2 regions of the Pseudoalteromonas sp. A757 genome follow, and region 1 is predicted to be linked to the other one. Evidence: riboswitches for the same ligand, from Rfam matches in the RefSeq annotation. Region 1 holds a riboswitch; the other holds the start of a gene.
What was found. Region 1 has a riboswitch for cobalamin ahead of DRB05_RS19970 (ABC transporter ATP-binding protein). Riboswitches for the same ligand answer to the same signal wherever they lie in the genome.
Positions count from the first base shown of each region.

Region 2: another riboswitch for cobalamin. It lies ahead of DRB05_RS14980 (TonB-dependent receptor); the one in region 1 lies ahead of DRB05_RS19970 (ABC transporter ATP-binding protein).

Region 1 covers NZ_QNQN01000074.1:90,298-105,281, forward strand. Annotated here, with positions in the region: gene DRB05_RS19945 (cobyric acid synthase) at 1-435, opposite strand, end outside; gene cobU (bifunctional adenosylcobinamide kinase/adenosylcobinamide-phosphate guanylyltransferase) at 432-971, opposite strand; gene DRB05_RS19955 (adenosylcobinamide-GDP ribazoletransferase) at 971-1,753, opposite strand; gene cobT (nicotinate-nucleotide--dimethylbenzimidazole phosphoribosyltransferase) at 1,753-2,808, opposite strand; gene DRB05_RS19965 (iron ABC transporter permease) at 2,801-3,826, opposite strand; gene DRB05_RS19970 (ABC transporter ATP-binding protein) at 3,823-4,620, opposite strand; cobalamin riboswitch at 4,690-4,845, opposite strand; gene DRB05_RS19975 (histidine phosphatase family protein) at 4,836-5,435, opposite strand; gene nqrM ((Na+)-NQR maturation NqrM) at 5,516-5,728, opposite strand; gene DRB05_RS19985 (FAD:protein FMN transferase) at 5,829-6,860, opposite strand; gene nqrF (NADH:ubiquinone reductase (Na(+)-transporting) subunit F) at 6,969-8,195, opposite strand; gene nqrE (NADH:ubiquinone reductase (Na(+)-transporting) subunit E) at 8,216-8,824, opposite strand; gene DRB05_RS20000 (NADH:ubiquinone reductase (Na(+)-transporting) subunit D) at 8,835-9,467, opposite strand; gene DRB05_RS20005 (Na(+)-translocating NADH-quinone reductase subunit C) at 9,467-10,216, opposite strand; gene DRB05_RS20010 (NADH:ubiquinone reductase (Na(+)-transporting) subunit B) at 10,206-11,408, opposite strand; gene DRB05_RS20015 (Na(+)-translocating NADH-quinone reductase subunit A) at 11,411-12,754, opposite strand; gene fabV (enoyl-ACP reductase FabV) at 13,182-14,372, opposite strand; gene DRB05_RS20025 (BolA family protein) at 14,478-14,792, opposite strand; gene DRB05_RS20030 (alpha-ketoglutarate-dependent dioxygenase AlkB) at 14,838-14,984, opposite strand, start outside.
Region 2 covers NZ_QNQN01000071.1:147,912-162,895, reverse strand. Annotated here, with positions in the region: gene DRB05_RS14980 (TonB-dependent receptor) at 1-1,637, opposite strand, end outside; cobalamin riboswitch at 1,672-1,918, opposite strand; gene DRB05_RS14975 (YajQ family cyclic di-GMP-binding protein) at 2,008-2,490, opposite strand; gene DRB05_RS14970 (VanZ family protein) at 2,721-2,993, shown strand; gene DRB05_RS14965 (2-dehydropantoate 2-reductase) at 2,986-3,888, shown strand; gene thiI (tRNA uracil 4-sulfurtransferase ThiI) at 4,550-6,007, opposite strand; gene DRB05_RS14955 (TetR/AcrR family transcriptional regulator) at 6,226-6,882, opposite strand; gene coaD (pantetheine-phosphate adenylyltransferase) at 7,068-7,550, shown strand; gene DRB05_RS14945 (capsule assembly Wzi family protein) at 7,547-8,905, shown strand; gene DRB05_RS14935 (hypothetical protein) at 9,098-9,553, opposite strand; gene argH (argininosuccinate lyase) at 9,954-11,819, opposite strand; gene DRB05_RS14925 (argininosuccinate synthase) at 11,834-13,045, opposite strand; gene DRB05_RS14920 (ornithine carbamoyltransferase) at 13,057-13,977, opposite strand; gene argB (acetylglutamate kinase) at 13,987-14,766, opposite strand; gene argC (N-acetyl-gamma-glutamyl-phosphate reductase) at 14,763-14,984, opposite strand, start outside.

The sequences.
Region 1 (14,984 bases):
GTCATTTTCACGCAGATTGATCTCAGCAGGGCTCCCCGCCCCTTCCACTATGCACAGCTCAAATTGTTCGCTGAGGCGTTGATGTGAGGAAAGTACGGCGTCCAGCGCTACCTTTTTGTAATCATGATAAGCGGCTGCTTCCATATTGCTAATGGCTTTGCCGTGAATGATCACTTGTGCGCCAGTGTCGGAATTTGGCTTAAGTAAAATTGGATTAAAGTCTGTGGATAGCGGGACTTTTGCGGCTTCGGCTTGGAGTGCTTGTGCTCGACCAATTTCACCGCCGCAAGGTGTGACGGCACTATTTAGTGCCATATTTTGCGGCTTAAAAGGTGCAACCGATAAGCCTCTTCGTTGCAGCACCCGGCAAAGTCCCGCAACCAGTGTACTTTTACCGGCATCAGACGTGGTGCCCTGTACCATTAAGGTTTTCATACGTCTTGACCTTTTAAACATTGTGGCAAGCCTGCAATAACAAAATCGACTCTGTCGGCCACTTTAGCAATGTCTTGATGTAGCCAACCAGACTCATCAACAAACTCACGGCTTAGCTCGCCAAGCGGGATTATCCCATGCCCCACTTCATTACTCACCAAAATAACAGTGGCAACGCAGCTTTCTAGTGCCACCAGCAAATGCTCTTTTTTGTCTATGGTCGCGGCTTTACCCATTTCGCATAAGCCAAAACTCAGCCATAAGGTCAAACAATCGATAAGTAACAGCGTATCTTCGCGTGCAGTAGCAATAAGCTTATCAATATGCCATGGCTCTTCTACTAGATGCCAGCGGCTATCGCGCTGCATCTGGTGAGCAAACACTCGGCTTTTCATTTCTTCATCTTGAGCTTTTGCAGTTGCAACATAGTAAAGTTCGTTCACCGCACCTTGCTCTAACAATAGAATAGCGCGCTGCTCTGCCAAGCGACTCTTGCCTGAGCGAGCACCGCCCAGTATTAACTGTATTTGTGCCATTAGAGATGACCCACAATAAAAAGCAAAATAACAAGCTCAGCAAGTTGCTGCGCAGCCCCTAAACAGTCTCCGGTGTAACCACCAAGCTGAGCGTTAAACCATTTAATGCACACAAGTCTTAACACAAATAAGCAAGTACACAGCATCAGCAAGTCGAACAGTGAAAGCGCAAGCCATGGCCAACAGAAAATTAAAATCGCGATGGTAGTGAGCGTAAGGCGAGTCGCCGCAGCACTTGATAGATGTTTCGCTACCGGCTTAACTTTGCTCAGCTCATCAGCCTGTACATAGTTAAGTGCACCGATTAAAGACACCGCAAAGGCACGGCTGAGGCTATGGGCTAAAATAAGTGCAGCGAGTGTCACTGCAAAGTCATTAAAGAGCATGGCCAAAAGCGAAAATTTGGCCAATAACAGCAATATCAGCGCACAACTACCGTATGTACCAAGACGGCTATCTTTCATGATCTCAAGCTTTTGTTCACGACTCCAGCCACCGCCAAAACCGTCAAAAACATCGGCAAGACCATCTTCGTGAAAAGCCCCGGTAAGTAAAATACTCACAGCCAGTGCAACGACGGCGCCGAACATTGGCGCTACACTACTACCGGCAACATAGCCAAGTATGGCCGAGAAGCTAGCAACAAATAAACCAACTAAAGCAAAGTAACCACTCACTTCGTTAAGTTCATCAGATGAAGGGGCAGGATCCAAACGAATTGGCACCCGCGTTAAAAACATCACAGCAAGCTTAAACAGTCGCCACTCTTGTTGCCACTGCATTATGCGTCTACCACTTGCGTAACATGGGCATCGGCAAAGCTTGCCATTTCGCAAAAAAAGCCTAGCGCAGCTTGTAATAATGGAAGCGCTAGAGCGGCGCCCGTTCCCTCACCCAAGCGCATATTTAAATACAGTAATGGCTCAGCGTTTAACTGCTCTAACATTAACTTATGGCCTTGCTCCATAGAGCCGTGAGCAAACACCATATATTGCTTACTATGTGGTGCTATTCTACTTGCCAACATAGCCGCTGCGGTGGAGATGAAGCCATCCACTATAATCACTTTTTGTGCACGAGCAACCGCCAGCATGGCACCAACCATTTGCACAATTTCAAAGCCACCTAGGCGCTGTAAAATTTGTTCTGGCGTCGCAAGCTTATCTTGATGATATTCTAGAGCCTGTTTGATAAGTGCCCGTTTTTTGCAAAGCGTTTCATCGTCAATGCCTGTACCGCGCCCCACACATAATTCCACACTCGCCCCGCTGAGCGCCGCTAAAATTGCAGCTGCAGAACTGGTGTTGCCAATCCCCATTTCACCAAAAGCAATCACGTTGCTACCCGCTTCAATAGCGGACATCACCACTTGCTCTCCATATTCAAGTCCTTGTTTGAGCTGCATTTCACTCATCGCAGGCTGTTTATGGAAGGCATGAGTAATATCGCCAAGTCGCTGTGAGCGCAAATTCGGCGCAGGCTCACATGGCACTAATGTGCCACAATCTACTACGGTTAACTGCCAACCAAGTTGTCGACAAAAGACGTTGATCGCTGCACCGCCCTGCACAAAGTTTGCAACCATTTGCCCAGTCACTTCGCTTGGCGCAATAGAAACACCTTGACTTGCAATACCATGGTCGCCCGCAAAAACAAACATTGTAGGGCGTGTTATTGCTAACTGATCTACGTCTAATTGCGCCTGCCCTTGTGAGAAGATCTGTACTAGCTGCGCAGCCAAAGCTTCAAGCTTACCTAGCGCACCTAGCGGTTTGGTTTTTAAGTCAATGCGCTGTTGAATAAGCGTGTTTAAGCGAGTATCTAACGGTTTAACCATGGGTAACTCCGACGCCTCCAGAGCGGCGATTTTTGAAAATAAGCAATGCTAAGAAGAACACGCTGCCAATGGCGGCGGTAATCACACCCACAGGAAGTTCCTGATTATCGATAAGCGTGCGCGACAATACATCCACCCATAGCATCAAAAGCGAACCGCACAGCGCGGTGGCCACAAGCCCAATGACCTTTGCTTGCGAGATAAAAAAGCGCACGATATGCGGGATCATCAAGCCTACAAATCCGACTCCGCCGCACGCAGCCACAAGTACTGCAGTGAGTAAAGAGCTCAATAACAACATACCTATTCGCACTCGTCCTACATTCACGCCAAGCGTGGTGGCGCTTTCATCTCCGAGCAACAAGGCGTTGAGTGGCCGACGCATCACTAAAAGCGTGATAAAACTCAGCAACACGACCAAACATGGAAGCCATAGCCATTGCCAGCTCGCCCTTGCAAATGAGCCTAGATTCCAAAACAAGATTGCACTGATGGCTTGAGGGTCACTCCAATAAAGCAACAAGCTGGTAAAGGCACTGAACAGAAAAGAAAGTGCGACGCCCGCCAAGAGCATAGTTTCCACCTGCTGTAGTGCATTGCGCTTTGCTACAAATAAAAGCAGTATGATCGACAGCAAACTTCCGACAAATGCAGCCCCAGACATCATTAGGCTAGACTGTGCACCAAATAGCGCAATAAGCACCACCACACCGAATGAAGCACCTGAAGAAATACCAAATAAATAAGGATCAGCTAGCGGGTTACGCGTCACGGTTTGCAAAATAAGACCCGCTATCGCCAGTCCTGCTCCCGCACTCATCGCCAGTAACGTCCGTGGCAGACGAAGTTCAACTACCACCCGTTGTTGAAGTACGTTGGGATCGAAATTAATAATCGCTTGTATAACCGTATGCCAAGATAAATCAATCGCACCGATCTTAAGTGCCATCAGCATGCTAAAACAGCATAAGCTCAATAACAGTATCGAGATCAACGCGATCCGCTTTGCGGCAATCATAACTGATACCCGTAATGAAAGCGTATATGTGGGATCTCACCGTTATTTGGCGGATGACGGACAGTAGAAACCTCTGCACATACCCCAAAAACTTGGCTTAATAGGGTTTCGTTAATGACTTCAAGTGGCGACCCATCTGCAACCAGCTCACCGTTATTTAATACTAATAAGCGATCGCACAAGGCGCTAGCCAAATTTAAGTCGTGAAAAGACGCAATGATAGTAACACCAAGCTGTTTGGCCAGCTCCATAATTTGGATTTGATATTTAATGTCCAAATGGCTGGTGGGCTCATCCATTATCAATACTTGAGGCGCTTGCACCATGGCACGTGCGATCATTGCCCTTTGCCTCTCCCCGCCAGACAAGGAGCTAAAACATTGCTCCAACTTATGGCTCAATCCAACCTGCTCAATGGCATGTAAGATTGCCTGTTTTTCAGCAGCCGTCGTTGTCGCGAGCAGTGATTTGTTCGGTGTTAGACCCATCAATACCATATCAAATAATGGCAGAGAAAACTCAGCGGGGATGTCTTGTAGCACCACAGCAACATGTCTCGCGTAGGCCTTACGTCCATAACTAGCTAGCGGCTTACCGTTGAAAAATAGCGTCCCAGAGCTTGGTGCTGTGTATTGATATAAAGTGCGCAGCAAAGTCGACTTTCCAGCACCATTCGGTCCGAGCAAACCAATAAATTCACCCGAATTAATAGCAAAGCTGAGTGCCTTTAAGATGGCTTTACCACCAAGCTGCACGCTAAGTTTATCGACTTGAAACTGTGGAGTAACTGCCATAGCACCTCTGACTGGGCACGGCAAAGTAGTAGCTTATAGACAAGCGACAACTTTGACTTAAGTCTGCCCGCTTAAGTATATAGATAGGCCTTGGTATCTGACTTATGCAAGAGCCAAGGCTCAAGCACTTACAGTTGCGGGGACAGTTGAGGACTCACACCTCATTCCCAATATCTGCCTATCACGAAATTTGCAATATTATGAAGTCTAGACGTCTAAAATACAACTTTTGGCCAAGCGGTTTGGCTGCTGTCGTAAAACACCTCAACTTTTACTATACCCGCATAGGGAATATCTATCTTCGCTTGGTATGCGGTAAGTTCGGGCGATAGGTCAAGAATAAGTGCTACAAGCGCTTTTATTACTCCTGCATGCGCAACAACAGCGATACACTCTTCACTTGGCGACGCCAAAATGCTGTGCCACCACGTGGTGACCCGATGATGAAAATCATACATAGACTCGCCCTCAGGAGGCGTGTGCAGCCAAGGGTTTTGCCAAAAATCGCCAATACTTGGAGATTGGGTTTCTCGCCAAAGCGTATCATAAGGTTGTCCATCCCATAAACCAAAATCAAATTCGGCGAGATTTGGCTCCACCTCAACAGGGAGTTGATACTGCTTTGCAAAAGCGTTAGCAGTATTCAGGCAGCGCTTTCTTGGAGAGCTAATAATTCGCTGCAGGCCACTTAGGCTCGTTAATGATTGCAGCAATTGCTGAGCACCTATGTTACTGAGTTCGGGATCTGTCACTCCAAGTAAATGGCCTGATAGAGTCGTTTCACCATGACGAACAAAATATAGCTGCCGCTGCATTTTTACTTAACCTGAGGTTTGTTACCCAAAAAGCAAAAACGCAAGCTAAGCTTGCGTTTTCAATTGATATCATTCTACGATTACAGGATCTGGTTTTCTTTCCACATCTCTTCTTTTGCTAACCGCTTTTTGCGTTTGTCGCATGGATCGTCGCAATCACAAATTTTGTCAATGCCCATTGAGCCCAAACCACCACAGCTACTGGCCATGGATTTCTTTTGTACGATAACGCCTACTGCCATCGCAACAGCGATAAGCATAAGTAAACCGAAAGTAAGGAGGAATAAAGACATTATCTAGCCCCTTTTATTGCTACATTGAATTGAGTGACGACGCGCAAATTATACGCTTTCATGACGTCACTCACAATTAAATTATGGGGTGTTGTGCAGCTTAATTCAAGTACGGCTGAAAAGCTTCACTCGCGTAACTCTTGATCCCTTCTGGACTTTTATACATCAAATACACGGGGAGTTGATGCTCAGTGGCATAAGCCTTTGCACGCTCCGTGCCCATCACAGTCAATGCTGTTGCTAGGCCATCAGCCGTCATCGCAGATGGATGTAATACCGTTACCGATACCAGCTCATGTTTAACTGGGCGACCCGTTGTTGGGTCAATAAGGTGTGTAAAGGTTTCACCATCCATTTCATAAAAAATACGATAGTCACCTGAAGTTGCAATACCGTTTTTGCCTGGCTCTATCACGCGATGAATTTGGCGTTGACCAACAGGCGCATCGGGTTTCTCGATAGCAATACGCCACTCACCATCCGGCTTCTTGCCAGAAACGCGTAGCTCACCGCCGATTTCAACCATATAGTCATGAATATCATGGTTTTCAATCACCTCAGCGACCTTATCAATGCCATAACCTTTAGCGGTTGCTGAGAATGATAACTCGAGCCCAGCGATTGTTTTAGCAAGGCCGCTGTCATTTAATACAAGTTTATCGACACCGATACGAGTACGCATATCGTCTAACTCTGACTGTGACGGACGCATTGTTGGCCTTTTGTCAGGACCAAACCCCCACAAATCGATAAGCGGTCCCATGGTAACATCAAGCGTTTTGGTCGACTTCCCAAGGCGGATAGATTCTGCAACTACCAAGCGAAAGTCTTCACTGATAGGCATCACGGTATTCGCTGCTAAACGATTGAACTGGTTAATCTCAGAGTCTGGGATATAGGTGGACATAGATTGATTAACAGCCTTTAATGCTTGCTCAACCTCATCATGCAACTGCGCTTGTCCGAGCGGCTTTTCACCGGGGAATACTTTGATGTTGTATGTCGTGCCCATAGTTTTACCAGACAGCACGATTTCCTTGGTTTCAGGTTTTGCGTCTTGGCACCCTGCTAAAAAAACAAATAAAAACGAAATAATAAAAAATCTAGATAAAAAAGCGTAACTTGCTTGCATCTGAATTCCCTGAGTTTAGTACCAACGGGTATAAAAAAGCCCTCGAGCAAAGCATTTTGCTGGAGGGCTTATATCCTAACTTAAGTTCATTGTTAGACCGAAACCTAATTAACCACCGAAGTCATCAAGTAGGATGTTTTCGTCTTCAACACCTAAGTCTTTAAGCATGTTAATAACTGCTGCGTTCATCATTGGAGGACCACACATGTAGAACTCACAATCTTCTGGCGCTTCATGGTCTTTAAGATAGTTTTCAAAAAGTACGTTATGAATGAAGCCAGTGTAACCTTCCCAGTTATCCTCAGGTTGAGGGTCTGAAAGGGCAACATGCCATTCGAAGTTATCATTTTCTTCAGCTAGGCCGTCAAAGTCTTCCACATAGAACATTTCACGCTTAGAACGAGCACCGTACCAGAAAGACATCTTACGCTTAGAGTTAAGACGTTTAAGCTGATCGAAGATGTGCGAACGCATTGGTGCCATACCAGCACCACCACCAACGAATACCATTTCTGCATCAGTGTCTTTCGCGAAGAACTCACCGAATGGACCAGAAATAGTGACCTTATCACCTTCTTTTAGTGACCAGATGTACGATGACATCTTACCACAAGGTAATGTTAGGTTATTTGGCGGCGGAGTTGCGATACGTACGTTTAGCATGATGATGCCAAACTCTTCTGGGTAGTTAGCCATTGAGTAAGCACGGATCGTTTCGTCGTCAACTTTAGACTCTAGCTTAAAGAAACCAAAACGTTCCCAGTCAGCACGATATTCTTCAGGAATATCAAAGTCTGCATATTTAACATGGTGAGCTGGTGCTTCAATCTGAATGTAACCACCTGCACGGAAAGGTACAACTTCACCTTCAGGGATGCCTAGTTTTAGCTCCTTGATGAAAGTTGCTTTGTTATCGTTAGAGATAACTGTACATTCCCACTTTTTAACACCGAAGATTGATTCTTCAACTTCGATTTCCATGTCGTTTTTAACATTCACCTGACACGCCAGACGACAGCCTTCACGTGCTTCACCTTTAGAGATGTGGTCAAGTTCGGTTGGTAGAATATCACCACCACCCTCTTTAATATGTACGCGACACTGGCCACATGAACCACCGCCACCACATGCAGACGATACGAAAATACCCGCGTTTGCAAGTGCACCTAATAGCTTACCGCCAGCAGGAGTCTTGATCGCTTTTTCAGGATCGCCGTTAATATCAATTGTAACGTCACCGCTTGCTACAAGCTTCGATTTCGCTGCAATGATGATAAGCACTAGCATCACAACGATAGCGATGAACATGCTTACGCCTAATACAATAGTTTCCATCGTATAGTTTCCTCGCTACCTTACAGTGAAATACCAGAGAATGACATGAAGCCAAAGCCCATTAGACCTACAGTAACAAAGGTAATACCTAAGCCACGTAAACCATCAGGAACATCTGCATACTTCATCTTCTCACGAATACCTGCTAACAATACGATAGCAAGTGCCCAACCCACACCTGAACCTAGACCATAAACTACAGATTCACCGAAGTTTAGGTTACGCTCAACCATGAATGATACCGCACCGAAAATCGCACAGTTAACTGTGATTAGCGGTAAGAAGATACCTAGCGCGTTGTATAGAGCTGGGAAGAACTTGTCCAATGTCATTTCTAGAATTTGAACAAGCGCTGCGATTACACCGATAAACGTCAAGAAGCGTAGAAAGCTAAGATCCACTTCAGGGAAGCCTAACCACTCTAGGGCACCTGGCGCTAGCACTGCGTGGTAAACTAAGTTGTTTACTGGTACAGAAATACCTAGCACAACGATTACCGCAATACCTAGACCTAGCGACGTGGTTACTTTCTTAGATACCGCCAAGAAAGTACACATACCTAAGAAGAAAGATAAAGCTAAGTTTTCAATGAAAACTGCTTTGATAAATAAATTAATATATTGTTCCATCTCTCTCCCCTTATGCCTTCGCTTCTACTTGGTCTTTCTTCCAAGTACGCAGTGCCCAAATAAATGCACCTACGATGAAGAACGAACTGAATGGCATAACTAGTAGACCCATAGGCTGATACCAACCACCTTCAGAGATAAGTGGTAAGATTTCAACGCCAAACAATGTGCCCGCACCGAATAGCTCACGGATAAAGCCAACTGTTAGAAGTACAACAGAGTAACCTAAGCCGTTACCAATACCGTCAAGGAACGACATTGTTGGTGGTGACTTCATTGCGTATGCTTCTGCACGACCCATTACGATACAGTTAGTAATGATAAGGCCGATGAACGTTGATAGTTCTTTCGCTGTTGAGTAAACAACGGCTTGAAGCACTTGGTCTACAACGATTACTAGAGATGCAATAATCGTCATTTGTACAATGATACGCACACTAGAAGGGATGTGATTACGGATCATTGAGATAAATAAACTTGAAAACGCAGTAACCAATGTCAACGCGATTGACATGATAAGTGCATTTTTAAGGCTTGAAGTTACCGCTAGTGCAGAACAAATCCCCAACACTTGCAGTGCAATCGGGTTGTTCGCAAAAACAGGACCAAACAAGACTTCCTTCATTTCTTTTGCATTAGCCATTAGTTCAATGCTCCTTTACGTACTTTCGCAAGGAATGGACCAAACGCTTTGTCGCTTGTCCAGAAATCAACTGTGTGATCAACACCGTTAGAGGTAAGCGTTGCACCAGATAGACCGTCTATCTTGTGTTCGTTACCGCCAGCACTGCCTTTAACTACGTCTACAGGAAGCTCTTTACCTTCCCAAAGTGCAGTCCACTTAGGGTTTTGAATTTCGCCACCCAGACCTGGAGTTTCGCTGTGCTTATAAAAGTTGATTGACTTAATTGTCTCACCATCAGCTTCTAGCGCAAGGAAGCCATACATCACACCCCAAAGGCCATAACCTTGGATTGGTAGAATGATAGTAGAGACTTGACCTTGGTCATCTTTTGCAAAATAAACTGGAGAGTTATTCGTGATACGTTGAATACCTGCTTTGTCTTCTTCTTTTGAAAGCTTGTAACTACGTTTGGCATCAAACTTAGTTGCTTCAAAATCAAAGGTTTCCGCTTTGACGTCTTCTACAAACTCACCGGTTTTAAGACTCACAACACGCGATTCGATATTTTGGTTAAAAACTTCAGATACATTTTTAACTTTATCGAAGCCAGCAACGGCTAAAATATTTCGTTGAATATCTTCGTTTTTGTTTGCTTGCTGCATAGGGCGAAGCTGAACCGAAGCAAAAGATACTACGATTGCACACACTAAACATAAGCCAACAACTACGCCGAGCGTTTTGCCCATTGATTCATTATTAGTTGACACGTGCCAATCTCCTCTTCACATTTGACTGCACTACGAAGTGGTCGAATAGTGGAGCAAAAAGGTTAGCGAATAGGATTGCTAACATCATGCCCTCTGGGTATGCCGGGTTAACAACACGGATAAGCACAACCATTACACCGATTAGCGCACCGTATAACCACTTACCTTTGTCTGTGAAAGACGCAGATACAGGGTCTGTTGCCATAAAGAACATACCAAATGCAAAACCACCGAGTACTAAGTGCCAGTGCCAAGGCATAGCAAACGCAGCATTTGTTTCAGAACCGATTGCGTTTAGAACGAATGACATTACAACCATACCGATGAATGTACCTAGTACGATACGCCATGACGCGATTCGAGCATAAACAAGGAACAAACCACCAAGTAAGATTGCTAGTGTTGATGTTTCACCTACAGAGCCTTGGATAAAGCCGTAAAACGCGTTAAACCAAAGGTCCATGTTGTTGTAGTCTAGTGAACCTGCAGTCGCTTGACCTAAGTAAGTTGCACCAGAGAATGAATCAACAGCTGTCCACACTGTGTCACCAGAGATGTCAGCAGGGTATGCGAAGAATAAGAACGCACGGCCTGCAAGTGCTGGGTTTAGGAAGTTACGACCCGTACCGCCGAAGATTTCCTTCGCGATTACAACACCGAACGTAATACCTAAAGCAGCTTGCCATAACGGAATTGTCGCAGGCAGGATAAGCGCAAATAATACCGAGGTTACGAAGAAACCTTCGTTTACTTCGTGTTTACGAACTGACGCGAATAACACTTCCCAGAAACCACCAACTGCAAACACAGTAGCGTAAATAGGCAAGAAGAAACACGCACCATAGAACATCTTGGCACCCCAACCTGCATCAGCGGTTAATTCACCACCAAGCGCTTGGAAAATAGCTACCTGCCAAGTATTGGCAAGCTCAAAACCGTTACCTAGTGCAAGTGCAGCTTGGTGACCGATGTTGAACATACCAAAGAACATTGCAGGGAACGTCGCCATCCACACTAAAATCATAATACGTTTTAGGTCGATGTTATCGCGAACGTGCGTTGCACCTTTGTTTACATAACCAGGAGTGTAGAAGATAGTTGCTACGGCTTCATAAAGCGCGTACCACTTCTCGTGTTTACCACCAGGTTCAAAGTGAGGTTCAATGTCTTCTAAAAATTTCTTTAAGGCCATTTTTAACCTTCCTTCTCGATAGTAGTCAGGCAATCACGCAGGATTGAACCGTACTCATATTTGCCCGGACATACGTAAGTACATAGTGCTAAATCTTCTTCATCTAGCTCTAATGCACCCAACGAAATCGCAGAATCTAGATCACGCGAAATAAGATCACGTAATAATAGCGTTGGCAAAATATCGAGTGGCATAACACGCTCATAGTTACCGATTGGTACCATCGCACGCTTAGAGCCACCAGTAGACGTTGTCATCTTGAACAAACGGCTAGGTGTTAAGTGTGAAATGAATGTACGTGTTACTGAGAATTTGTCACTACCCGGAGCGATCCAGCCAAATAGCTCTTTCTCGCGACCTTCAAGTAATACTGATACTTGAGTATGGTAACGACCAAGGTAAGCGTGAGAGCCAGTTGCTGTTTTACCAGCTAACACAGAGCCAGAAATGACTCGGTTATCACCGTCTTCAAGCTCGCCTGCAACTAAATCTGTTAGCGACGCACCGACATGAGTTTTCACTAAGCGAGGATTCTTAACTCGAGGACCTGCTAAAGCAACAACTCTGTCTGAGTAGATTTCACCTGTTAGGAACAACTTACCAAACGCGATGACATCTTGGTAACCAATGTGCCATACTTGCTTGTTTGTACCTACAGAATCTAGGAAGTGAATGTGAGTACCCACGTTACCTGCTGGGTGAACACCTGCAAACTCATGAACTTCTACTTGTGAGATCGAAGAGCTAGGTACGTTAGCACCCGCTTTCTTACACACAAATACTTTGCCTTCAGTCAAACGAGATACAACCGCTAGACCCGCTTCAAACGCTTCCACGTTTTCCGCGATGATAACAGCAGGATCTGCTGCTAACGGATTAGTATCTGTTGCTGTCACAAAGATTGAGCTAGGTGTTGCACTCGGCACAGCGACACGGCTAAATGGACGTGCACGAAGTGCTGGCCACTGACCAGACTCGATTAGCACTTCCTTCACTTTTTCAGAGTCTAAGTTGCTTAAGTCAGCAGCTGAAAACTTCTCAAAAGTGATTTGCTCGTCGCCTTGAACTTCGATCACAACGGATTGAAGTACACGCTTAGCACCACGGTTAATTTCTTTAACTACACCAGAAGCTGGCGCAGTAAACTTGACGCCTGGGTTCTTTTTATCTTCAAAAAGAACTTGGCCTTTCTTGACTTGGTCATCCACACGAATATGCATGGTAGGACGCATACCGATGAATTCTTCACCTAGCACAGCTACTCGTTTGACAGCAGAACCATCATGAATAACTTGCTGAGGTGCGCCCTCTATTGGTAAGTCCAGACCTTTTTTTATGTTGATCATACGCACTTGCATTACATTAACGGAAAGAAACTGAAAATATCTTTAGTCACCACAGCGCCACCTCGTTTGTACTAAGTATTAGGTATAAAGAGCAGAAAGTTATGAGTCCGGATAGGGTTCCCAAACAGCCCCTTTAAAATACCCCTCAACGCGCACAAAAAAGCAGCGTCGTGATAAAAGTCCTCACATATTTCTCTGATTTTAACATTAATCGTACTGAGTATGCGAGTGGAATTATGAAATTAATACGACTTTAACGTGGATTTGGATTAGTTGAAAAATCCATCACAGAAAGGAGTATAGACCAAAGTGGTATAGATAAAATTTTTCTTACCCTAATCTGCAAAATAAGTAAAAAATTCGCTATTAAACAAAAACGGGCAAAGTACCAATTAGTACTTTGCCCGTAAATTCAAAAACCGTGAAATTAAACGAGATGATTAATTTCTACCGCCGCATTCACATCCGCTTCGTAATCTACGCCGTCTACTCCAAAGCCGAATAGCTTCAAGAATTCATTGTGGTAGCCAACATAATCAGTTAACTCATCGATTGTATCAGTATCAACAGTATCCCAAATGGTCTGTACACGCGCTTGAACACCGTCTTCTAGTTCCTTATAGTTTTGGAACAAGTGACCGCCATCATCAAAACGTGGCGATTGACCATATAGATTTTCAGTAAACAGCCCATGGATTTGCTCGATAGTCCCTTCATATGTGCCATCACCTTTCATCACTTTAAATAGTGCAGAGATATAAAGAGGCATAATTGGAATAGCAGAGCTTGCCTGCGTCACTACCGCATTCAAAGATGATACATACGCTTCGCCTTTAATATCCGCTGTGGTTTCGCGAATTGTCTGCGTCGCACGGTCCAAATCCTCTTTTGCTTTACCAATAGTCGCGTGACCGTAAATTGGCCAAGTCAGCTCCTTACCGATATAAGTGTATGCCGTTGTTTTAAAGCCATCAGCCAGCACATCCGCTTGCTTAAGCGCGTCAATCCAAAGTTCCCAATCTTCACCACCCATCACTTTAACCGTATTGGCGATTTCATCTTCGTTCGCGGCTTCAACCGTCATTTCATCAATGACGCGCTTTGACGTATTCAAGTTTTTAGTTGTGATAGCTGAGCCAATTGGCTTAAGTGTTGAAGAGTAAACTTCATCAGATTTAGGGTCTTTACGACGAGGAGACGCAAGGCTATATATCACTAAATCTATTTTGCCTAATTCAGCTTTAATGGTTTCGATGGTTTTTTGCTTCAACTCATCAGAAAACGCATCGCCATTAATATTTTTAGACCACAAACCCGCTTCTTCTGCAGCTTGCTGGAACGCAGCCGTATTATACCAACCTGCTGATGCGGTTTTCTTCTCTGAACCTTCTTTTTCAAAGAAGATGCCTAGCGTTTTCGCACCAGCACCAAATGCAGCAGTAATACGCGATGCCAAGCCATAACCTGTTGATGCACCAATTACTAATACATTCTTAGGACCATTCTCGATTTGGCCTTGTTGTTTTACGTATTCAATCTGTTCTTGAACGTGTGCTGCACAGCCTACAGGATGTGCATTAGTACAAATAAATCCACGAATTTTTGGTTTGATGACCATAAGAGATCCTATCCATTGATTTGATACAAAATAAAAGTGAGGTTGGACTCACTTTATTAAAATTACTGCGTAGTGTACTGGCAGATATGTAAAACACACATCTGATCAGCTATCGAACTTAGAACCACCCAAGCATTTTGGTGACTCAGGCGTCTGACCTTCCTTTTCTGAAAACTCTTCAGGTGTATAGGCATGAATGGCCAAAGCGTGAATATGATTTTGCAGCTCATCTTTTAGCACTTCATTGATTTTTCGATGACGCTGCAGCAGTCTCTGGCCAATAAATTGTTCGCTTACTACAATGACTTTAAAGTGAGACTCTTCGCCACGACTGTGCATATGGCTTTCATTGATAACGTTCAAGTGCTTGCATGCAACGGCTTCAGCTATCTTGTCATAAATCTGTGATTGCATTGACATTATACTTTGTCTCCTAGAGCAATTCGTGACGCTACTATACGCCGTTCAGCGCGTATTTCCAACACTTCGAAAGGTGAGATTAATGCGCCCTTGGGACACTTTGGTCTGCTTTGGCAAAGCATGTTGATAGTCGCGCTGACTATCACCTTGCATTACCAATAAGCTACCCGTTTCCAATAAAATATCGGTTAC
Region 2 (14,984 bases), on a different contig from region 1:
ACGTTATCATCGCGATTACCTCTATGGACTAAGGTCAGTGTTGCGTCGACATTTTCCCATTCTTTACTGACTGAATAAGTTAAGGTTCGTCTCGCTCTGCGCTGTAATTGCTTATCGGTATCAGCGTCTTTAGCACTCACATAGCTCGCATTTACCGTATGCTCGATACCAAAGTTGTCTTCAATTTCAACAGAAAGATCAGCACCTTCAAAGTCAGCGCGCTGAATATTGTAAGGGATGTATTTCCATTTATCATTTTGCTGATAAACGATTTTATCGGTTATACGGTTATCGTATACCGCAGCTTCCACACGGAAGTTCTCGCCGCTCCATGTGACAATAATTTCGTTATTAGTGGCTTCTTCCGGCTTAATATTGGGGTTAGGCAGATAGTAAGGACTATCAATCACAAACGCCTGTGACAAAGAAGGTGCTCTAAAGGCTGTACCATGATTCAACTTAACACTCAGGCCATCCATGATTTGCTTGCCTACAGCAACCGTGTAGGTGTTTGCACGACCATGAAAATCATAATCATCCGTTCTCAGTACAACCTCTGCCAGCCAATTTTCATCGTTGTAAAACCCACCGAGTGCTAAAGATAAGTTATCACGCTCAGGCTCTGAAAAAGAGGCGGTAGAATCACCAACATCTTCATTTAGAAAGGTAAAGTTACCTGTGAAGATCAAAGCTTCAGTTAAACTATATTGCGACTGATATTCAAATTGGCTGCGTTTGGTGACATAAGCATTATCGTCAGCACTATTACCGATTTGAACGTTTTGTTCCTTACCTAAGCTGTATGACGCACTTTGGCTAAACTTATCAGTACGTCTTTTCCACGCCAACTTATTGGTGTAGTTATGGAAACGGTAAGCATCACTACCAAAAGAGTCATACTCCCCCTCTCCTTCACTGTACTGTGAACGTAAGCTAAAAATGCCACTTTCTTCATCACCATACTGCACATTTAAACCGGCATTACCGTTATAATATCCATCACGGTCATGGTTTTTTGTGATTGCAGCTTCAGGGTCTTTCTCAATCACATCATAGCCATCGGTATGAGTGTAACCCGCATTAGCGGCAATACTAAACTTGTCTTTTTTGTAATTTACCGTCGCCTCGGTCTTGGAGTAATTGTTACTCCCAGTCGTAAGCGCGATAGTATTATTATTCCCTTCACGACTAATAATATTAATCACGCCAGCAATGGCATCTGAACCATAAATCGCAGCTTTGGCACCACGAATGATCTCAATCCTTTCGATGCTATTAAGTGGTAAGTTAGTAAGCGAATTGTCACCGGAGTTTGCATCCGTCACTCGAACCCCATCGATTAACACTAGCGTATGCTTAGCGTCATTACCACGTAGGAATAAACTCACGCTTTGGCCAAAGCCACCGTTTCTAACCGCTTGAATACCAGCGACATTATCGAGTAACGATACGACATCTTGAACATTGCTTTTTTCAATTTCAGCACGATCTATAACCGTAATCGCGGACAATGCGCTTTCTAGAGATTGTTCAAATTTATTGGCAGTAACAGTGATATGTTCAATATTTTGATCAGCAAATGCTGAAAAAGAGAGCGCCGTCGCTATCGCCGCGCTTAGAGCAGTTTTATTTAACATGGTTTCCCCTAACTTGTACCCACCGTACAAGAACACAAAGTGACTGTTTCAAGGCCGGTCTCCGGGCTCAGTAAATCTGCAGATTGGCAGTTCACTCTACCGTTGCGGGGGCAGCGCTGGCATAGAACCGATCCAAGCTAATCACGTGTAATAAGCGGTCTTACTCAATTTATCATTGATTAACGTAATTAGATGTTCCCTTGTGTTCGCACCAGTTTCCCGATTATCTATACACTTAGCAACCACACTAGGTTGTGTACAGCACCTTGAAAATGCGAGGCTATTGTCTTGGGTTTCGGAATGATTGTCAATGGACGTCTAGAAATCCAAAAGTGCAATCTATGCACTTTTGGAATGAAGTAAGGCGTAATTAGTCGCGGAAGTTTTTGAATTGAAATGGCTGACCAAGCTCACCGGTGCGAACAAGTTGCATCGTTTCTTGCAGATCGTCACGCTTTTTACCCGTTACACGCACCGTATCGCCTTGAATTGACGCTTGAACTTTAACTTTTGAGTCTTTAATAAGCTTAACCAGTTTTTTCGCCATCTCTTTGTCGATGCCTTGCTTTAACGCCACCTTACGCGATACGTATTTGCCAGAGCGCTCAATATCTTTTAACTCGAAGCTTGCCACATCAAGGCCGCGCTTCGCCGCTTTACCCACTAGCATATCGAACAATTGCATAACTTGTTGTTCTGCTTCCGCTTTAAGGTTGATCATTTCACCGTTTAGCTCGATTGACGCATCTACGCCACGAAAATCAAAACGCGTGTCAAGCTCGCGAACCGCGTTGTCTACGGTATTTTTTGCTTCTGTCATATCAATTTCAGATACAATATCAAATGAAGGCATGCTTCTCTCCTAAAGTCATTTTGGCTCGATTATAGCAGTTTATGCTTAATTTGAGTTACTTTAAGTTTTTAAACAGCGTATTAGGATGTTCACCCAATGGACAGTTTTCGATGTTATACTGCTCGCTTAGTCATACAGAAGTAGGATGTATTGTGACACGGCGCGTTTATAAAGCTCTTTTGATTATCTCTTTGATTATATGTACAGTGCTATTCGCAAAGGAAATTAGCTTGTCTCCAAAATTGTTGCCAAATATCGATAAAGTGGCACATTTTGGCGTGTTTTTTGTGCTAGCATTTATTTCTCATCATGCTTTTAGGTTCAAAGTATGGTTTCATTTAGTTCTGCTTTCTTTATATGGAGCAGGAATTGAGTGGATGCAGCATACACTGCCTTACCGTCAAGCATCTACCGCTGATTTTTTGGCTGATGTAGCCGGTGCAGTCAGTTATTTTGTTCTATTTTATATTTGGACAAGTTGGCGCAGCAGAAAACATGGCTAACATACATATTTTAGGTGAAGGGGCGATAGGCTTACTGCTCGCCCAGCACCTTAGTCAATCTCATCAAATTACGCTTATCACTCGAAACAAACGCGCGGCGACTTATCGCTATCAAACAGCAAGTACTCAACACACCATCCCTTGCAGCACCAAAACACTTGCAGAACTCCCAGTCAGCAGTATAGATACGCTAATCATTCCCGTTAAAGCATATCAGGTCATCGAAGCACTCCGAGCGCTTCGCCCTGCACTTTCAAAAAATGCAACGCTAATACTTAGTCATAATGGTATGGTAGATTGGTCTTGTGAGTTAGCAGCGCTTGACGCGACACAATCCGCCTACTTCTTAAGCACATCCATTGCAGGCTATAAAGTCGCAGACACTGTACACCATACGGGGCAAGGCGCAACTTGGTTTGGGCCGTTAAATTTACCAGCCGAATGCCATTACCAGAGTGTATTCTCGCAACTGTTTAGCACATTTGAAAATGCCCAAACCACGTTTGACATCATGCCAACACTTTGGAAAAAACTGGCGGTTAATATTGCCATTAACCCGCTAAGTGCATTGGAACAAGTCACAAATGGTCAGCTAAAACAGCCCAAATACGCAACCCAAATCCTTAATTTAATGAATGAAGTACAGCTTGTGGCCGCAGGTACAGGCGTAACCTTAGCGCTTAGCGAGCTAGTCTCGCTTGCTTACACCGTGATGGCACAAACCGCTAACAATCGTTCTTCAATGAATCAAGATCTCGCGAATAATCGGCGCACAGAAATTGACGCCATGTGCGGGTATATTTGCGAGCTAGCAGCGAAGCAAAATATCAATGTGCCGTTTAATCAACAATTACTTGAGGAAGTGAATAAGCACTGGCAGCTAGCGCGACAATAGGCTTAACTTCTCGGCAGGTAAACCACCTTCCACAAAACTATTTACCCAGCGAATTAGGGATATAGCTCGTTGAGCGTTTTTGCAATACCTGCAAGCAGTTTAACTGCTAAAGCCGTAGAAAATCTCACAAGCAGCTAATACCAATTGAATTAATTCTCTAATCAATTTGAAGGGTGAAATAGCATATTAGCTTCGTTAAAAATTTCTCATTTAGAACAACTAAATAGCAAAATTTTTGCCTTGCCTATATGGATATAGGTACCTTAGCGGTAGCAGGACGCGAGAGCGGTGCTACTAAAGCTATTTCCCCGCTTCAAGATAGATCATTTACTTAATACAACTGGTATAATTCCCCTTTCATCACACCCAAGAAGCATAAGCCTATATGCAATGTGTTGGCGGGATGCCGGTTGCTTTCCTATCAGTTTTTTTGTTTTAGGATTCAGTATGATGTCGGGGCGACGTTTTCTTGGCTCGCTCGATCGCGTCGTTTCAAAAGAATGAATGAGGAACACATGGATGCACTTTGATACTAACTGTGGAGGGCAGCTACAAAATACCTAGTAAATAAACGGGGATAAACAAACAACCTCTTACCTCCCCACAAAATGTACGTTGGGTAAATCCTAAAGCCTCACCCAACGCTTGTTAGCACGCTTTTTTAAGGACGGTACACCTTGACGTTAGCATAGCCATTTTCATGCAGAATAAGCGCTTGTAACTGGCTCATTACGCCTTTCGAACAGTACAAGTAGTATTCTTTGTCCTGTGGTAAATCGCCAAACTTAGTAGCTAATCTAAAGAAAGGTAAGTGGATCACTTGTGCACCATCTAGTTCAAGAGGGTTGGCATCTTCCTCTTCTGGAGAACGAATATCTAGTACCACCGCGTTGTCTGGTAATTCACTTACCGATTCCGCTTCTTTCACTTCTTCTTTTGCTTCAGCTTCGATGTCACGAATATCTTTAACCGTCGCGTTAGCCACAACTGTATTCAACACATCAAAGTCAAACTTTTCTTCTTCAGCTAATATCTTGTGAAGCTGTGCTTTTACCGTTGGTTTTTGAGAGATCACACCACAATATTCAGGCATTGCTTCTGCCATTTCGTTGGTGCCAATCGCTCTGGCAATACGAATGATTTCTTCTTTATCGTGTTGAATAAGCGGTCGTAATATCAGCATCTCTGTAACACGGTCGATCACGTTAAGGTTAGCCAAGGTTTGGCTTGATACCTGACCAATACTTTCACCAGTTACCAGTGCAGGGATCCCTAAACGCTCGGCGACCACAGCACCTGCACGCATCATCATGCGCTTTAGTACCACGCCCATTTGTCCGCTTTCGATATTCTCAAGAATTTCTGCAACAACTGGCTCAAAGTCAATCGTGATAAATTTAACTTTGTGAGTAGAGCTAAATTGTTTCCACAAGTAGTGGCTCACTTGCTTAACGCCAATTTCGTGGGCTGCACCACCTAAGTTAAAGAACAAAAAGTGCGTACGCGCGCCTTTTCTCATCATTTGATAAGTTGCAACACCCGAGTCGAACCCGCCAGAAACCAAAGACAGCACATCTTCTTGAGTTGGTAATGGGAAGCCACCTAGACCAAAGTGCTGGTGACGAACGATATACGCTTTATTGTCTTTGACTTCGATTTTAACTGTCACATCAGGTTTTTTCAGTCTTACGCTGGCACCCTCTACATTTTGGTTTAAACCGCCACCAACATAACGCTCCACATCGCTTGAAGTAAACTCATGCTTACCTTGGCGCTTTACACGCACGCAAAACGTTTTGCCCTTGATCAATGGCTCAACCAAAGCAATCGTTTGTTGGTAGATATCATCAAGCGTATCGAACTGTGTTTCTTGCACCTCAATAAACTGCACAATACCTGGCGTGCGTTTAAGATGGTCGATCAGACCAAGACGGGTTTTCTCGTCACTTAACTCGCTCGTCACTGAGATATTGTCCCAGTTATTTTTAACTTTTACGTTTTCGTCAACGCGAACCAACAGCATTTTGATGTTTTTCTCTAATACTTTGGTAAAACGCTTACGGACAGATTTGCTCTTAATAGCAATTTCGGGATGTAATTTGACGATAAATTTAAGCATAAAAGTCACTCTACTACAGATCGATTATCGGTTGCGATGACGCACTGATTTGACCTAAGCGGACTTTATCGTGGCGCACACTGACCGAGGACAGTTCGGGCGCGCGAGTATATCAAACTCAGAGCCGATTAGGAAATAAACAAACCTTTTCCCTTTATGCTCTACAAAGCCTTTTGCCCGTGTTCGCCAAGGTAAAAGGCTCGCTTAATTATTTAAGGCTAAGCAATACTCGGTAAGCTCGCCTCTGCTAGTGCTTGATAATGCTGCTGAAGTTGTGCCATCTTTGGTGCGCTCATAGGCGTCGCGTAAGGTTTAAAAATCATCAGTACTTTAACAATGCCATTGTATATATCCTGCTGCTCAAGTACGCCCGTCATTCTTCTGGCTTTAACATAGGGAGTCCAAAAGCTAACGGTCATCTTCAACATATGGGCGAGCTCCTTTGCATCGTCATCATCTATGGTGATCACGCCCGTATCTCTTAGGCCAATTACTACAGCTTTTACTTGCTCGAGTAAGCGTGACTGAAAAGCAATGTAGTTTTTCTTCAATTCATCATCACGAGCCAAGATGTCTGTCAGGTTGTCGTAGAAAAAGTGATAACGCCACATCAGGTCGAACAAGGAGTCTAAATATTGAGTTAGCTGCTCAAGCGGTTCGTTATGCTGCTCCAGTGGCTTAAAGTGTGTATTTAAATGCTCACTATAAAGCGCGAATATTTGCCGAATGATGTCTTCTTTATTTTTAAAATGATAGTACAAATTGCCAGGGCTAATCCCCAAACTGGACGCTATATGGTTTGTCGTAATCGCGCGCTCTCCATGCAAATTAAATAACGCGATGCTGGTACGTATTATTTTTTCCTTGGTATTCATTACGATTCTCTATCTTTGTTGATAATGTGGTCGCGCTATTGCTAGGGTTGCTAGGTTATTTCGCGCTCCATATGAAAAAATAGCACTAATTTTAACTCTAGATAAGCTTAGATCCGACAAAGCTGACCAGTGTTTTTTCAAAAAAACCTTGTTACCATACAAAAAAATTCAACATAGTTACGCTTATGAAAGTCATCGCCCTCTACCCTGGCACATTTGATCCCCTTACTAATGGACATGAAGACTTAATCAAACGTGCAGCAAAAATGTTTGATACCGTGATCTTGGCAATTGCCCACAACCCAAATAAACAGCCTTGTTTCTCACTAGAGCAACGTGTTGCTTTGGCTGAAGAAATTTTAAAGTCACATAAAAATGTAAAGGTGATTGGGTTTTCAGGATTGTTAGTTGATTTAGCGAAAGAGCAAAAAGCCAACGTGCTGATCCGCGGCATTCGAGCTGTGTCTGATTTTGACTATGAGTTCCAGCTGGCCAATATGAATCGCCGTTTACATCCCGATTTGGAAAGCGTATTTTTAACGCCATCTGAAAAGAATTCATTTATCTCATCAACTTTAGTAAAAGAAGTTGCACTTCATAAAGGTAATGTCAGTGAATTTGTTCACCCACTGGTTGCCCAAGCTTTAGAGGAAAAACTACACGGATGAAAAAGTGCCTATTATCCCTAGCCGTATTGGTTGGTACTTATGCGCATGCATCACCTTGGATAGAGGTGTCGCAAAGTGAGCTTAAGCACAGCATAGATTTACTGGTTGCAGAAGGTGTGATAAATCGCCCAGTTAATCAGTATCCCCTGTTGTGGAGCGGTATTGTTAATGACCTTGCCGCTATTGATGACAGAAACCTCTCTGAAACCGCAAGTTTTGCATTGGCACATTTACGCCATGCGCTAAAACAAGCAAAAAGAGAAAGATATAGTAGCGTAAAAGCACATTTTAATGGTGCTGAAGAGCGCTCCACAGGCTTTGGTGATCGTCAAAATGAACGTTCAGGCCTGCGTACTTATGGCGTTATTACAGGTAGTGCTGTTAGCGCTAAAGTTGCAGTTAACTACGCAGATGAAAGCCAAGATGGAAAATACGTTAATCACCACGGCAGTCACCTTGCAGTGTTGTTTGGTAATTGGTCTCTCAGCGCTGAGCGACTGAGTTACTGGTGGGGACCGAGCAACGAAAATGCGCTGATGCTTTCAAACAACGCAGCCCCCATGAAGGCGATTCGTTTAAGTCGTGCCAATAACAACTATATTGGACCGAGCTTTTTCTCTTTCGTTGGTCCTTGGCAAGTAACAGCCATTATGGCAAAGCAACGCCCGAATATAGCCAATAAAAAGGATGGCGATTTTTGGGGGTTTAGAGCGGCCGCTTTTCCGATTCAAGGTTTAGAACTTGGCTTTAGTACAACATCCAGTGACTTTGTTTATCAACAACAAAATCTTGAAAGCGAAAAGCAAACGCAACGCCTCACCAGCGTTGACTTCAAATACTCCACTCGGATAGCTAATCAACCGCTCGCTTTATACGGTGAGTTTGCAGGTAATAATGACAGTGGTGCATTACCAAGCAATCCGATGTACACCCTAGGTATTGAAAGCTACTGGGGTGGTAAAGACTATCGTCTCAAGAGCTTTATTGAATATTCAGATACAAGCATTGATTGTAAAGACGAGCTAAAGCTCGCGCTTTGCCCAAGAGACAATACAGTGGATTCAGCGAACTACAGCGAGCGCGATCTCTGGCTTGGAGCAAGCTCGGGGTTGGACGCTAAAAACCTCACTTTCGCGTTAGATTACTTCAGCACAGGTGGCGTTGGTGCTTTTGCCAAACTGAAACGAGTTGAATTTGACACATTAGACGTTGAACGAAACCAGCTCGAGCTTGGTTACCAACAAGGTGTATTTGGCGCGCTTGCTAAAATTGGCGTAAAAGCATGGCAAGATAAGTCTCAGGAAGAAGACGAAAGCCACGCAGCACTCACGTTGAGCGTGGAATATCAATTTTAACGAGCGGCCATCGCCGCTCTATTATTATGGCGTATAATCCAAGGAAATCCTTAGGAATAAGCAAAACGACAATTAAAAACCAATCGGTTATATACATTCCGATAGTATATAACCTGCAAGCACAAAAAACAGAAAAACGAGCACAAAATACTGATAAGTAAGTAAAAATCACTGTTTAAACCGACTAAATTTTCAAGCTACCCTAGCTCTCACCTTACTTATAGCCCATTTAATACCTAACCAATCTTTATTGACTAATAGAGAAGTAACCATAATAAAGTCTATAGAAATCACTAAATATGAGTACAAATACCATAACAGCCAACGCGTTACATTTTCATAAATATATGTATCAATATACATGAAGAAGAACATAACTGTATTAATAGCCAAACCTACCATAGTATATAAAACGCCGACCTCAAGCTTTTCATCTTTAAAAAAGACATAACTGACAAGAAAAAGAGCTAATAAAGTAAAGAGATCAAACAAAGCGAATATGCCGTGAATAGCTGTGTTATAGCTATCAGAGACAACGATAAAATCACTTACAAAGTAGGAGGTAAATAACAGAGTAGAAGCAGAGAGTAGCTGTAAATTTTTCTGGACTTTTAGTATATAAAAAAATAGATGTAACAGTGAAGCCATCAAGAAGCCCCATATTACAAGGGCTCCTATACTCATACCAAAAAAGTCATAAATTAACATTAATCATTAGTACGGCTCTTTAGACCCAGGCGGAGTAATTACACTTCCACGTGCGCCAGATACCATCTCAAGTTTACTTCCAGATTGAATTACCTTATCAGAAAGCGACTTTGTTTGACCAGCTGTTTTAGCTTGATTTTTTCTCGCTAGGATTGTTTTTATCATGAAATTTCCCTCAAAATTTACATACGAAATCAGGTTCCCAAAAATGAACCACATAAAATTATCGGGATTAATCAAGCACAGGATATGCCAATATTTATTTAAAAAATTCAATCGGTTGAATTACATACAAAAAGAGCGCTTGTTAGCGCTCTTTTTGTTTTAAGAAAGCTTGATGTTAAGCCACAAATTTACACGGAATACTTAAGCTAGACGTTTGTTTTATAATGAAATCCATCGCAATTTCATCACAGTTATCCTTGCGCAAGCACAACTCACAGTCTTTCATCACTTTTTCAGGCAAGCTATCCTTGGTACAGTTGTTAAAACCTTGTTTCGTAAAGAAGCCCGGCACTCTAGTTAGCACAATAATACGATTGAGTGCCAATTTTTTGGCTTTCACCAGCAAATGCTCGACTAAAAGTTGCCCTTGTCCCTTTATTTCGCTCTCGGGATTTACACCCAAAGAGCGAATTTCAGCAAGCCCAGTGTCGTAAATATACAAAGATGCACACCCGGTCACTTTGCCATCGACCTCAGTCACCGCAAACTCATTGATACTATGGATCATGTCACTCTTCGCTCGCGGTAGGTTCTCACCTACTTTGGCCCAATATTGGATCAGTCCAGCAATGGCTTCAACATCGTCTAAATTGGCATCACGTACTAGAATTTTTTGCTTTTTTTTTGCTGTTTTAATGGCATTGGTTACTTGTGGCAATGAGGTGCCGCCTAATGCTTTACGAGCGGCAATACAAGCATCAATTTCGAGTACAGGGTAAACATCTTCTGCAATTACAGCGCTGACTTGCTGGAATTCTTCTAAACTCAGATCCTCGAGGTTTTGCCCCTTACTAATAGCCAACTGCACTAATTCACCGACGATGTGGTGGCCTTCCCGAAACGGAATTCCCTTAGCAACGAGATAATCCGCAAGCTCTGTCGCATTGGCGTGACCACCTTTTGCAGCCGCTAACGTTTTATCACTATTAACCTTAATTCCTTTAACACATGCTTCAGCCATATGAATACATGCAAGCCAAGTTGGCATGGCATCAAATAGGCCTTCTTTGTCTTCCTGCATGTCTTTGTTATAGGCCAAAGGCAAAGCTTTAAGCGTCATCATCATGCCGCTAAAGGCGCCAAAAACTCGGCCTGTTTTGCCGCGGATAAGCTCTAAGGCATCAGGATTTTTTTTCTGTGGCATCAAGGATGAGCCGGACGTCACGCTATCAGCCAGATCAATAAAGCCAGACTCACCAGAATTGTAAAAGATCAAATCTTCAGCAAAGCGAGATAAATGCATCATAGAAATAGACGCACAACTGAGTAGCTCAACCACAAAGTCACGATCAGAGACCGCATCTAAACTATTACGAGAGGCTTCTCTAAAGCCAAGATTGACAGCCAACGCTTCACGGTCGATAGGATAAGCAGTCCCCGCCAGTGCACCAGAGCCAAGTGGACACACATTTAACCTTTCAAGCGCATCATTTAAACGCGATTCATCACGCTCAATCATCTCAACGTAAGCCATACACCAATGACTAAAGAGTACTGGCTGAGCACGCTGTAAATGGGTATAGCCTGGCAAAATAGTACCAAGCTCCTGCTCTGCAAGTGTAACCAAAGCTTGCTTTAGTGAACCCAGTGCCACAAGCAGTTGTTGCGCCGTTTTCCGGCTCCACAGTCTAAAGTCTGTGGCTACTTGGTCGTTACGACTTCGACCTGTGTGCAGCTTTTTACCTAAATCACCCACTTTGTCGATAAGTTTAGCTTCAACATAAGAATGAATATCCTCATGTCCCGCGGTTGCTACACTACGCGGATCTGCAATCACTTCTTCTAAAAGCTGTTTCAGCGCTGAAATGATCTGCTGATGTTCGCTTTCAGTTAATACATCTACTTGCTTTAGCGCACCCGCCCAAGCGATAGAGCCAACAATATCTTGCTCTGCCAATTGATAATCAAATGGCAGAGAATCATTAAATTGCTTAAATGCCTCATCAGGACCTGATGAAAAACGGCCGCCCCATAATGCCATCTCGCTCTCCTACCTTAAGATTGCTTTTGCTTGTTTAACGCCGCTATCCGGCTAGATAGTGAGAATAGACGAATGAATCCCTCCGCATGAGATTGGTCATATACGTCATCTTCACCAAATGTGGCAAAATCTTCGCTGTATAAGCTATTGATTGATTGCTTTTGCACCGCATGTACATGGCCCTTATAAAGCTTAAGTACCACCTCGCCAGTTGCCTGCTGTGCGAAAGACTCTGCGGCAGCTAGAATTGAATCCTTCAGCGGAGTAAACCAGCGACCGTCATAAACTAACTGTGCAAACTCTTCACTAAGCGCGGTTTTCCATTTACGACAAGATTTGTCTAAGATCAGCTCATCAATCGCTTGTAATGCAGCCATCATCACAGTGCCACCTGGCGTTTCATAACAGCCACGAGATTTCATGCCGACTAGGCGGTTTTCCACGATATCGACACGACCAACACCGTGCTGCGCTGCAATCTCGTTTAACTTAACTAGACACTGATAAGGACTGTAACGCTCACCGTTAACACCTGTGATTTCACCCTTTTCGATTAATACAGATACATATTCAGGCTGATCCGGTGCGGCTTCTGGAGAATTAGTCATGGTCCAAACCTGATCGCTTGGCTCATTCCATGGATCTTCTAATTCTCCACCTTCGTGAGAAATATGCCAAGCATTGGCATCACGGCTATAAATTTTGGTGGCAGAGGCTGCACAAGGGATATTACGCTCGGCCAAATAGTCAAGCAGCGATTCACGACTTGATAGTGACCATTCACGCCATGGTGCGATCACTTTAAGATCAGGCGCAAGCGCTGAGAAGCAAGATTCAAAACGCACCTGATCATTTCCCTTGCCTGTACAACCATGAGAAAGTGCATCCGCGCCAACTTTACGAGCGATTTCAACTTGTGCTTTGGCGATAATAGGACGCGCCATTGAAGTGCCCAGTAAATATGTTCCTTCATAGATAGCGCCTGTTTTAAGGGTTGGATAAATGTAGTCGCTAACCATTTCTTCTTTTAAGTCGACGATATGGCACTCAGAGGCACCTGATGCGATTGCCTTTTCTTCAACCCCAACCAGTTCTTCTTCACCTTGACCTACATCGGCAACAAAGGCGACAACTTCGCAGCCATAGTTCTCTTTTAACCATGGTACAATCGCTGATGTATCTAATCCACCAGAGTAAGCCAGTACCACTTTTTTAATCTTGCTCATGTTCTTTAACCTCAAACGTAATCTTTGTTTAACAGCGATACCAGCAATGCGTTTTGGGCATGCATGCGGTTTTCAGCTTGTTGAATAATTTTTGACTTTGGCCCATCCATCACTTCGGAAGTAATTTCAAACTCACGATGTGCTGGCTGGCAGTGCAAAATGGTTTGTGCGCCACACGCTTCAACCAATTGTTGGTTGATTTGATATGGCATAAAGGTGTCTTTCACCTGCTCAATTGGCGTTTTATTCCCCATCGAAACCCAAGTATCAGCGTAGAGCACATTAGCGCCAGCCGCCGCCTCTACCCGATCGCTGACCAGAACCGAGGCACCATTTACCGCAGCAATTTGCTCAGCTTGCTTAACAATTTGTGCATCTGGAGAGTGGCCTTTAGGGCAAACCGCCACAAAATCAGTGCCTAGTGTAGCCGCAAGCAACATTAATGAATGTGTTACGTTGTTGCCTTCACCGAGATAAGCGATTTTGATCTGACTGACATCGTCATAGGTTTCAAATAAAGTGAGAAAATCAGCCAACGCTTGGCAAGGGTGATATAAATCACATAGACTATTCACAACAGGCACCGACGAAAACTCAGCGAGCGTTTCAAGCGTACTATGGTGATTTACGCGAGCCACAAGGCCATCGGCCCAAGTAGAAATATTAAGCGCAAAATCTTTGACAGATTCACGCGCCCCCATTGCGCCATTTTGCTGATCTAAATACACAGCATGGCCGCCTAATCTATGGATACCGATATCAAACGACAGCCTTGTTCTTAAGCTCGGCTTTTCAAATAGCGTGACTATCGACTTGCCAGCTAAGGCTTGGTTATATTCTTGCGGTTGATTTTTAATATTTTTTGCAAGCTTTAATAAGTTCAAAACTTTAGTTTGGTCTAATTCCAAACCAGTTAAAAAATGCTTAGTCATGGTGTTTTCCTACGGCAGAATTTGTGTACCTACGTGCTCACCATTGAGCAACGCAATTAAATTTTCTGGCTTTTGCCAGCTAGAGATGTACACCCCTCGTCGTAAGTGTTGGGCAGCGTGAAGACTGGTCTTAACTTTGACCTCCATCCCGCCCACAATGACCTTTTGCGCGATTAACGTTGAGATCTGTTCCGCGTTAAGTTGATTTAATGGCTGTTTATCGCCATCAAGTACCGCCTCAACATCAGTCATAAAAATAAGTTCTGCACCAAGTTTACTGGCGATAGCAGCCGCTGCTTCATCCGCATTCACGTTGTATAAATGGCCGTCAGCGCCAATACCAACTGAACTGACAACAGGCAATCTGTCAAACTCCAACACCGCTTCAAGCATACCGCCTTCGCTTGCTTCACAGCTACCTACGCGACCAAGCGCTTTAAGCTTTTGAGTTGTGCTAAACCCTGCATCATACAAACACAGTCCAACGGGCTTGAGCATGGCGGTAATGGCGTCCGCCATCAGTTGCTTGTTGGCACAGCCTGCAAGTGCACCAACAATATACGGCATTTGCTCTTGCGGACTGATCCGCAGTCCTTGATGTTTTGCAGTAGCAAAACCGGCATCACTCAACCACTTATCAACTAGCGCCCCACCACCATGAACAATCACAAACTGCTTGTGTGGTGCATCCTGTTGAATTTGCTTGATAGCTGAAAACAATGCTTGTGCTGCCCCCTCTTGATTCAACACCGCACCACCTAGTTTAATCACCCAAGTTTGCTTACTCATGCTACTACTCCTAAACCTTGATAATGCTCAAGTCCCGCCGCCAAGTTCATACACTGTAATGCTTGGCCTGCTGCCCCTTTAAGCAAGTTATCAATCGCGACAACCACGATCAGTTGATTGCCCTTTTGCTGCCAGCCAATATCAACAAAAGGCTGATTTTCAACGGCTTTAATTGATGGGAGTTGACTCCCCTTTAATCTGATCAACGGCTCATCGGC